Regions from separate parts of the Enemella evansiae genome, predicted to be linked through region 2. Evidence: riboswitches for the same ligand, from Rfam matches in the RefSeq annotation. Region 2 holds a riboswitch; the other holds the start of a gene.

Region 1 (4,195 bases), on a different contig from region 2:
CCGCCTGGTGCGCGGGGGAGTACGACGAGGGGGACTGAGGGGGCCTCTCGACACGCTCGCTGCGCGAGCTACTCGAGGATCGTGAGGGGCGGTCCAGAATCCGGTCCGGATTTCCGGGAATACCCAAGGCCTGCCTATAGTTCCATGGTTTGAGCCTATGACCATGGGTCCTCAGTGACCCCGTCCCAGACCTGGAGCTGCACTCATGTCCCTGACCGGACTACTCCTCGGCGCGTTGCTCGGCTTCGTGCTGCAGCGCGGCCGATTCTGCGTCACCGGTGCTTTCCGTGACGTGTTCCTCGCCCGCAAGACCCGCTGGCTGACCGCCTTCCTGATCGTGATCGCCGTGCAGAGCATCGGCGTCTTCGCGCTGCAGTCCGCGGGCATCATCGAACTGTCGTTCAAGGCGCTGCCCTGGTTGGCGGTGATCGTCGGGTCGCTGATCTTCGGCATCTCGATCGTGCTCGCCGGCGGCTGCGCCACCGGCACCTATTACCGCGCCGGCGAGGGCCTGGTCGGCAGCTGGGTCGCGCTGGTGGCGTACGCCGGCTTCGCGGCGGTGATGAAATACGGCGTGCTGAAGCCCGTCAACGACGGGATGCGCGCCGAGACCGTCCCGGTGACCACCGTCCAGGACAGCCTCGGAATCTCGCCCTGGTTCCTGGTCGTGCTGCTGGTCGCCGGCGTCGGCTACCTCGCGTACCGGCAGCTGCGCAGCCAGCCGAAGCTGAAGGTCGCCACCCTGCCGCCGGAGAAGACCGGCCTGAACCACCTGCTCTTCGAGAAGGCCTGGCACCCGTTCGTCACCGCGGTGATCATCGGCCTCATCGCGATCGCCGCCTACCCGCTCAGCTACGCCGCCGGTCGCCAGGCGGGCCTGGGGATCACCACCCCCTCGGCCAACCTGACCAGCTTCCTGGTCACCGGCAACACCGCCCGCATCGACTGGGGCGTCTGGCTGGTCGTCGGCATCCTGGTCGGTTCCTTCATCGCCGCCAAGGGCGCGGGGGAGTTCAAGATCCGGGTACCCGACTCGCGGACCATCGTTCGCTCCATCGCCGGCGGCGTCGGCATGGGCGTCGGCGCCTCGCTGGCCGGCGGCTGCACCATCGGCAACGCGATGGTCGAGACCGCCCAGTTCAGCTACCAGGGCTGGATCGCCTTCGCGCTGATGTTCCTCGGCACCGGCATCGGTGCCCGGCTGTTCATCACCGGCCGGCGCAGCAAGTCCGCCAGCGGTACGCCGCAGCAGGCCCTGGTGAACGCCTGAGCGGTACCCCTCGACACGCGATCCATTGCTCCGCTCCGCTACGCATGGATCGCTACTCGGGGAACGGAAGTCCAAGCAGAAAAGGAGAATGACAATGTCCAAGCACGTACTCGAGACCGTCGGTGAGGTCTGCCCGTTCCCGCTGGTGGAGGCCAAGAAGGCGATCGCCGACCTCCCCAACGGCGACGAGCTGGTGATCAACTTCGACTGCACCCAGGCCACCGACTCGATCCCGCAGTGGGCGGCCGAGTCCGGTTACCCGGTCACCGACTACCGCAAGCTCGGTGACGCCGGCTGGACCATCACCGTCCAGAAGGCCTGACCCACATCTCCCACGGGGCATCCGGTTGAGCACCGGATGCCCCGGGTACAATTCCAGACGTTCTTCGCGGGAGTCCGAGGCATCGGGCTGAGAGGGGGCTGTGCCGCCCCGACCGTTGCAACTTGGTCCGGATCATGCCGGCGTAAGGAGAAGTCGATGGAATCACGCATCCTCTGCGGGTTCCGGGATTCCGAGCTCGACGCGATCGTCGTCGGTGCCGGGATCGCCGGACTCGCGGCCGCCTGGGGGCTGAGCCGGCGCGGTCATCGAGTGACGATCGTCAGCGATGACGCGGCCGATGCCGCCTCCCCGGTCGCCGGCGGCATGCTCGCCCCCGGTTCGGAACTCGACTACGGCGAGGACGACCTGCACGAATCGGCGGTGCGCAGCCTGGCCGCCTGGCCCGAATTCGCGGGCGAGATCGAGGAGCAGAGCGGGGCGTCGATCGGCTTCGGTACGCCCGGGACGCTGGCGGTCGCGCTGGATCGCGACGAGGACGCGGTGCTCGCCCGGCACGCCGACCTGCTGCAGGATCACGGCATCGACCACGAGCTGCTGACCGGTCGCGAGGCCCACCGCGCCGAACCCGCGCTGCGCAGTCGGATCGCCGGGGCGCTGCGGGTGCCGGGGGAGGCCAGCGTGGTCCCCGAATCCGCGCTCGCCGCCCTGCGCGCCGCGCTGGAGCAGCAGGGCGCCCGCTTCGCCACCGGCTCCGCCGAACTGCTCGGCGACCAACACGGGGTGCACGGGGTACGCCTCGGCGGCGTCCCGATCACCGCCCCGGTGGTGGTGCTCGCGGCCGGCCATCGCTCCCGGACCCTCGCCGCCTCGATCGACCTCCCCGTCCCGGTCCGCCCGGTCAAGGGCGAGATCCTCACCTTGCGCCCCGACGCCGAGGTGCCGCAGGCCATGATCCGGGCCCGGATCGACAACCATCCGATCTACCTCGTGCCCCGCCCCGACGGCACCCTGCTCGCCGGTGCGACGACCTGGGACACCGGTGAGACAGACACCCGCCCCACCGTCCGCGCCGCCCTCGACCTGCTCGGCGCCGCCGCCGAACTGGTACCCGGCCTGCGGGACGCCGAGGTGGTCGCCCACCGGGTCGGGCTGCGGCCCGGTACCCCGGACAACCGCCCGCTGGTCGGACCGACCGAGGTGCCCGGACTGCTGCTCGCCACCGGCCACTTCCGGCACGGCTTCCTGCTGGCCCCCGAGACGGCCCGTCAGGTGGGTGACGCGGTGCCCGATCTGCGGGCACCGGAGGACGTGGCTTCGACTCGCTCGTCCCTCGCTCGCTCAGCCGACGTGGGGACCCGCTCGGACGATGTGGAGGTATGAGGATGCAGATCACCTTCAACGGGGAACCGACCACGGTGCCCGACGGCAGCACGATCGCCGACCTGCTGGAACGGCAGGGGTTGAGCGGCAAGGGCCTGGCGGTGGCTGTCGACGGTTCGGTGGCCGTGCCCTCGCAGTGGGCGACCACCACGATCCCCGAGGGTGCCGAGCTCGAGGTGCTCCGACCGATGCAGGGAGGCTGACATGACCACCATCGAGAACCCCGCCGTCGCGGCTGTGGAGACCTTCGAGCTCGCCGGGCGTACGCTGCGCTCCCGGCTGCTGCTCGGCTCCGGTGGCGCCTCCAGCCCAGCGGTGCTGCGGGCCGCCGTCGAGGCCGCGGAGAGCGACATCGTCACCGTCACCATGCGCCGGGCCGGCAGCACCGCCGGCAGCGGACTGATGGAGACCCTGGTCGATCTCGGCGTACACATCCTGCCCAACACCGCGGGCTGCCGCTCGGCCCGCGAGGCCGTGCTCACCGCCGAACTCGCCCGCGCCGCCCTGGACACCGACTGGATCAAGCTCGAGGTGGTCGCCGACGACCGCACCCTGCTGCCCGATGTGCTGGAACTCATCGAGGCAGCGGAAACCCTGACCCGCAAGGGATTCCGGGTGCTGCCCTACACCACCGACGATCCGGTGGTCGCCGCCCGGCTGCAGGACGCCGGTTGTGCGGCGGTGATGCCGCTCGGTGCGCCGATCGGCAGCGGACTGGGCATCCGCAACCCGCACGCGATCGAGCTGCTGCGCGAGGCCGTCCAGGTCCCGGTGATCCTGGATGCCGGCATCGGCACCGCCTCCGAGGCCGCCCTGGCGATGGAGCTCGGCTGCGACGCCGTGCTGCTCGCCACCGCCGTCACCCGGGCCGAACGCCCGGAGCTGATGGCAGCGGCGATGCGCGACGCGGTCCGGGCCGGGTACGCCGCCCGGCGCGCCGGCCGGATCCCGCGGCGCCGGCTCGCCCGGGCCTCCTCGCCCGAGCAGGGCCGGATGGGAACCTGAGGACTGTGCACCCGAGGATTGGGCAGGCGAGGGGCTGGGTAAGAGCGCGGATATGGCCAAGCAGCATGGAGAATCCGACGAAGACAAGGCCCGGATCGGCCCCGCGGATCTGGGTATCGACCCGGCCGGGGGAGCGGACGACCAGCTGTTCAAATGGCTGGTCGCCTGCCTGCTGTTCGCGAATCCGATCAGTCAGGAGATCGCCGCGGCCGCCTTCGGTGCCCTCGACCGCGACGGGGTCCTCACCCCGAAACGAC
Region 2 (4,195 bases):
CCACCCCTGGGACGGCAACACCCACCGTGACGGTGACGCCGAGGTCGGCGGCAACGGCACGGGCCGCCTGCTCCGTCGATTTCGCGGCCGTCGGTGCCTCGTTCACCGAGATGGGTTCACCGACCTACGGCTCGGGCACCTATTTCGACCAGACCCTCCCGGGCCCCGGCTCCTGGGCGTACTGGACCGACCAGGATCCCGCCCTGCAGCTGACCGGTGGGTACGCGCACAGTGGGTGGCGGACCAGCGACCTGGCGGGGGTCTCCGACCTCCGGGTGCAGAGCGGCAGCTATCTGGTGATCCTGGCCGGCACCAACAATGTGCTGCGCCGAGAGCCATTCAGCAACGTTCCAGCAGACCTGGACCGGATCGTCGCGACCTCGGGTGTACCGGCGCAGCGCGTTTTGATCTCACTGCTTCCACCCACCGACCCCGCACCCGACCTGATCGCGCCCTTCAACTCCCTGATCCGTTCCTGGGCGGCGAATCGTGGGGTGCAGGTCATCTCGGCCGCCGAGCACATGGACGCCGGGGATGGGTCCTTCAAGCCGGGCATGAGCACCGACGGTGTCCATCTCACCCAGCAGGAGGCGCGCCGACTGGGCGAGTCCGTCGCGGCCCACCTCAGTGCAATGGCCGGTTGCGAACCGACCGAGTTCAGCGCCCGCGCCGATGTTGCCGGTACGCCCACCCAGGATGCCCGATGCGGGCTCCGGGACGGTGGTTGCGCCCAGCTCCGACAACGCGGTGAGCTGTATCGATCGGCGACCACCGGAGCCCGCCTGGTGAAGGGGTCGATCGCCACCCGGTGGCGCACCCTGGGTGCCGAGGGTGGACAACTCGGTTACCCGATCGACGACGAGTTCTGTGGTCTGCGCGACTCCGGTTGCCTGAGTCGATTCCAAGGTGGGTTGGTCTACTGGAGCGGTGGCTCCGGTGCCCACTCGGTCACCGGGCTCACCCTTGACCACTATGCCCGACAGGGTTGGGAGACCGGTCTGCTGCGCTATCCGACCGCCGAGAAGGAGTGCGGGTTGCGTGCGGGCGGTTGTCGACAGCGCTTCCAGAACGGAGCCATCTACTGGTCGTCCGGGACCGGAACCCGCACGGTGCGCGGTCTGATCGAGCAGTCGTGGGTACGCGAGGGCGGTGTCGACGGGCACCTCGGTTATCCCACCTCCGATGAGTTCTGCGGGTTGCGCGACGGCGGTTGTGCGAACCGGTTCCAGGGGGCCACCTACTACTGGTCACCAGCGACCGGCACCGCCTGGTCCCGCGGTGCGATCTTCGACCGCTGGGGCGCCGAACGCTGGGAGGCCGGATGGCTCGGCTATCCCTTGCACAGTGAGTATTGCGGGCTCCGGGACGGCGGTTGTTTCCAGTCCTTCCAGAATGGCGCCATCTACTGGTCCCCGGGTTCGGGCGCCCATTTCGTGCGGGGTCTGCTGCGCCAGTGGTGGGCCGATCAGGGCTGGGAGAACGGTCGCCTCGGCTACCCGACCAGCGATGAGTTCTGCGACGCCTCCGGTTGCTGGCAGGACTTCCAGGGTGGCCGGCTGGTCTGGCGGCGTTAGGGCTGCGTACCGCGGGTGTCGTTCAACTCGGTGAAATGATCGACCGGGCCGTGACCATGGCCGATCTCGAGCCGGTCGCCGTTCGTCAGAGCGCTGGTGAGCCAGAACTTCGTGATCCGCGCCGTGCCCGGCCAGTCGGAGAGCTGGGGGCGGAGTGCGGCCAAGGCGGAGGAGAGCGTACAGCCGGTGCCGTGGGTGTTCTTCGTGTCCACGCGCTCGTCGGCGAACTCGCGTACCCCGTCTTCGTCGGCCCAGACATCGACCGACTCCGCGCCACCGAGGTGACCGCCCTTGAGTAGTACCCGCTGGGCGCCCAGCTCGGCCCGTAGTTTCTCTGCCTGGGAGCGCATTCCGGCCACATCGGTCACCGGGTCGGCGCCGAGCAGCACGGCCGCCTCCGGGACGTTCGGCGTGATCACCGACGCCAGCGGGACCAGCCCGCGGATCGCGTCGGTGGCGTCCTCATCGACCAGCCGGTCACCGCTGGTGGCGACCATCACCGGGTCCAGCACCGAGTACGCCGAGGCCAGCGGTTCGGCGGCCAGGAACCGGCCCACCGTCTCGGCGATCTCGGCCGTCGCGAGCATCCCCAGCTTCACCGCATCGATACCGACATCGGCCAGCAGTGTCTCCAGCTGCTCGGCGACGAACGCGGCCGGCACCACATGCACCCCGGTCACGCCCTGGGTGTTCTGCGCGGTCAGTGCGGTGATCACCGCGGTGCCGTAGGCGCCCAGCTGGTGGAACGTCTTCAGATCGGCCTGGATGCCGGCGCCACCACTGGGATCGCTGCCGGCGATGGTGAGGGCGACGGGTCGGTCCATGGATCAAGGGTAGGTGGTTCGGTTCGGCGCGAAGTGGTGAGGGGAGGTTCATCTCGACACGCACCGCCGGCTCCGCTTCGCTGCGCCGGCGGTGCTACTCGATGAACGTGGGGATTCGGGGGTGTGTAGGGTGGGTGGAAACCCACGCGGGGGCCTCTGGCAAGGGGCTGAGATCGGGCTGACGCCGCCCGGACCGTTCGAACCTGTCCGGGTCATTCCGGCGAAGGAAGTGAGGCATCTCATGACTGAGGTCCATCCACAGCACCACCTGCACCACCTCGACGAGGGCGACCTGAACGTCCCGGTCACTGCCATCTCGCTCGCGGATTCCCCTGACGGCACAGCGAATCCCGATGTGCACGTCTATCGCACCGCCGGTCCCGGCAGCGACCCGACCCGGGGCCTGCCAGCACGCCGGGCCGAGTGGATCACCGCGCGGGGCGACGTGGAGGCGTACACCGGTCGCGCCCGCAATCTCGCCGACGACGGTCGCAGCGCCGTCCGCCGCGGTGAGGCATCCCAGGCCTGGCAGGGCGAGCAGCGCGACCCGCTGCGCGCCACCGAAGGCCGCACCGTCACCCAGATGCACTACGCCCGCCAGGGCACGATCACCCCGGAGATGCGCTTCATCGCGCTCCGCGAGAACGTCGACGTCGAGCTGGTCCGCAGCGAGGTCGCCGCCGGCCGGGCCATCATCCCGGCCAACATCAACCACCCCGAGTCCGAACCGATGATCATCGGAAAAGCCTTCCTCACCAAGATCAACGCCAACATCGGCAACTCCGCGGTCACCTCCTCGATCGCCGAGGAGGTCGAGAAACTGAGCTGGGCCACCCGCTGGGGCGCCGACACCGTGATGGACCTGTCCACCGGTGACGACATCCACACCACCCGCGAGTGGATCCTGCGCAACTCCCCGGTGCCCATCGGCACCGTGCCGATCTATCAGGCCCTGGAGAAGGTCAACGGGGAGGCCGACCAGCTCAGCTGGGAAGTCTTCCGGGACACCGTGATCGAACAGGCCGAGCAGGGGGTGGACTACATGACGATCCACGCCGGCGTGCTGCTGCGCTACGTCCCACTCACCGCCCGGCGGGTCACCGGAATCGTCTCCCGCGGCGGGTCGATCATGGCCGGCTGGTGCCTGGCGCATCACCGGGAATCCTTCCTCTACGAGCATTTCGACGAACTCTGCGAGATCTTCGCCCGCTACGACGTCGCCTTCTCCCTCGGCGATGGCCTGCGGCCCGGCTCCACCGCCGACGCCAACGACGAGGCCCAGCTCGCCGAGCTGCGCACCCTCGCCGAACTCACCGAACGGGCCTGGGCCCACGACGTCCAGGTGATGGTCGAGGGCCCGGGCCACGTGCCGCTCGACCTGGTGCCGGAGAACGTACGCCTCCAGCAGGACTGGTGCCACGGTGCGCCGTTCTACACCCTCGGCCCGCTGGTCACCGACATTGCACCCGGGTATGACCACATCACCTCGGCCATCGGTGCCGCGGTGATCGCCCAGCACGGCACCGCGATGCTCTGCTACGTCACGCCGAAGGAGCACCTCGGCCTGCCCAACCGCGACGATGTGAAGACCGGTGTGATCACCTACAAGATCGCCGCCCATGCCGCCGACATCGCCAAGGGTCACCCCGGCGCGCGGGACCGGGACGACGCGATGTCCAAGGCCCGGTTCGAGTTCCGCTGGCACGACCAGTTCGCGCTTGCGCTCGACCCGGAGACCGCGATGGCCTACCACGACGAAACCCTGCCGGCCGAACCCGCCAAGACCGCCCACTTCTG

Evidence for each region. A riboswitch is a leader RNA that binds a small molecule or an ion and turns the genes downstream of it on or off. The one in region 2 is predicted to bind thiamine pyrophosphate.
Region 1: another riboswitch for thiamine pyrophosphate. It lies ahead of thiO (glycine oxidase ThiO); the one in region 2 lies ahead of thiC (phosphomethylpyrimidine synthase ThiC).

The regions. Positions count from the first base shown of each region.
Region 1 is NZ_SNXA01000010.1:451,021-455,215, forward strand. It holds gene C8D81_RS13490 (MBL fold metallo-hydrolase) at 1-38, shown strand, start outside; gene C8D81_RS13495 (YeeE/YedE family protein) at 206-1,270, shown strand; gene C8D81_RS13500 (sulfurtransferase TusA family protein) at 1,365-1,592, shown strand; TPP riboswitch at 1,649-1,758, shown strand; gene thiO (glycine oxidase ThiO) at 1,749-2,933, shown strand; gene thiS (sulfur carrier protein ThiS) at 2,936-3,136, shown strand; gene C8D81_RS13515 (thiazole synthase) at 3,138-3,938, shown strand; gene C8D81_RS13520 (HhH-GDP family DNA glycosylase) at 3,991-4,195, shown strand, end outside.
Region 2 is NZ_SNXA01000009.1:239,716-243,910, reverse strand. It holds gene C8D81_RS09280 (GDSL-type esterase/lipase family protein) at 33-1,574, shown strand; gene thiD (bifunctional hydroxymethylpyrimidine kinase/phosphomethylpyrimidine kinase) at 1,571-2,398, opposite strand; TPP riboswitch at 2,535-2,644, shown strand; gene thiC (phosphomethylpyrimidine synthase ThiC) at 2,640-4,195, shown strand, end outside.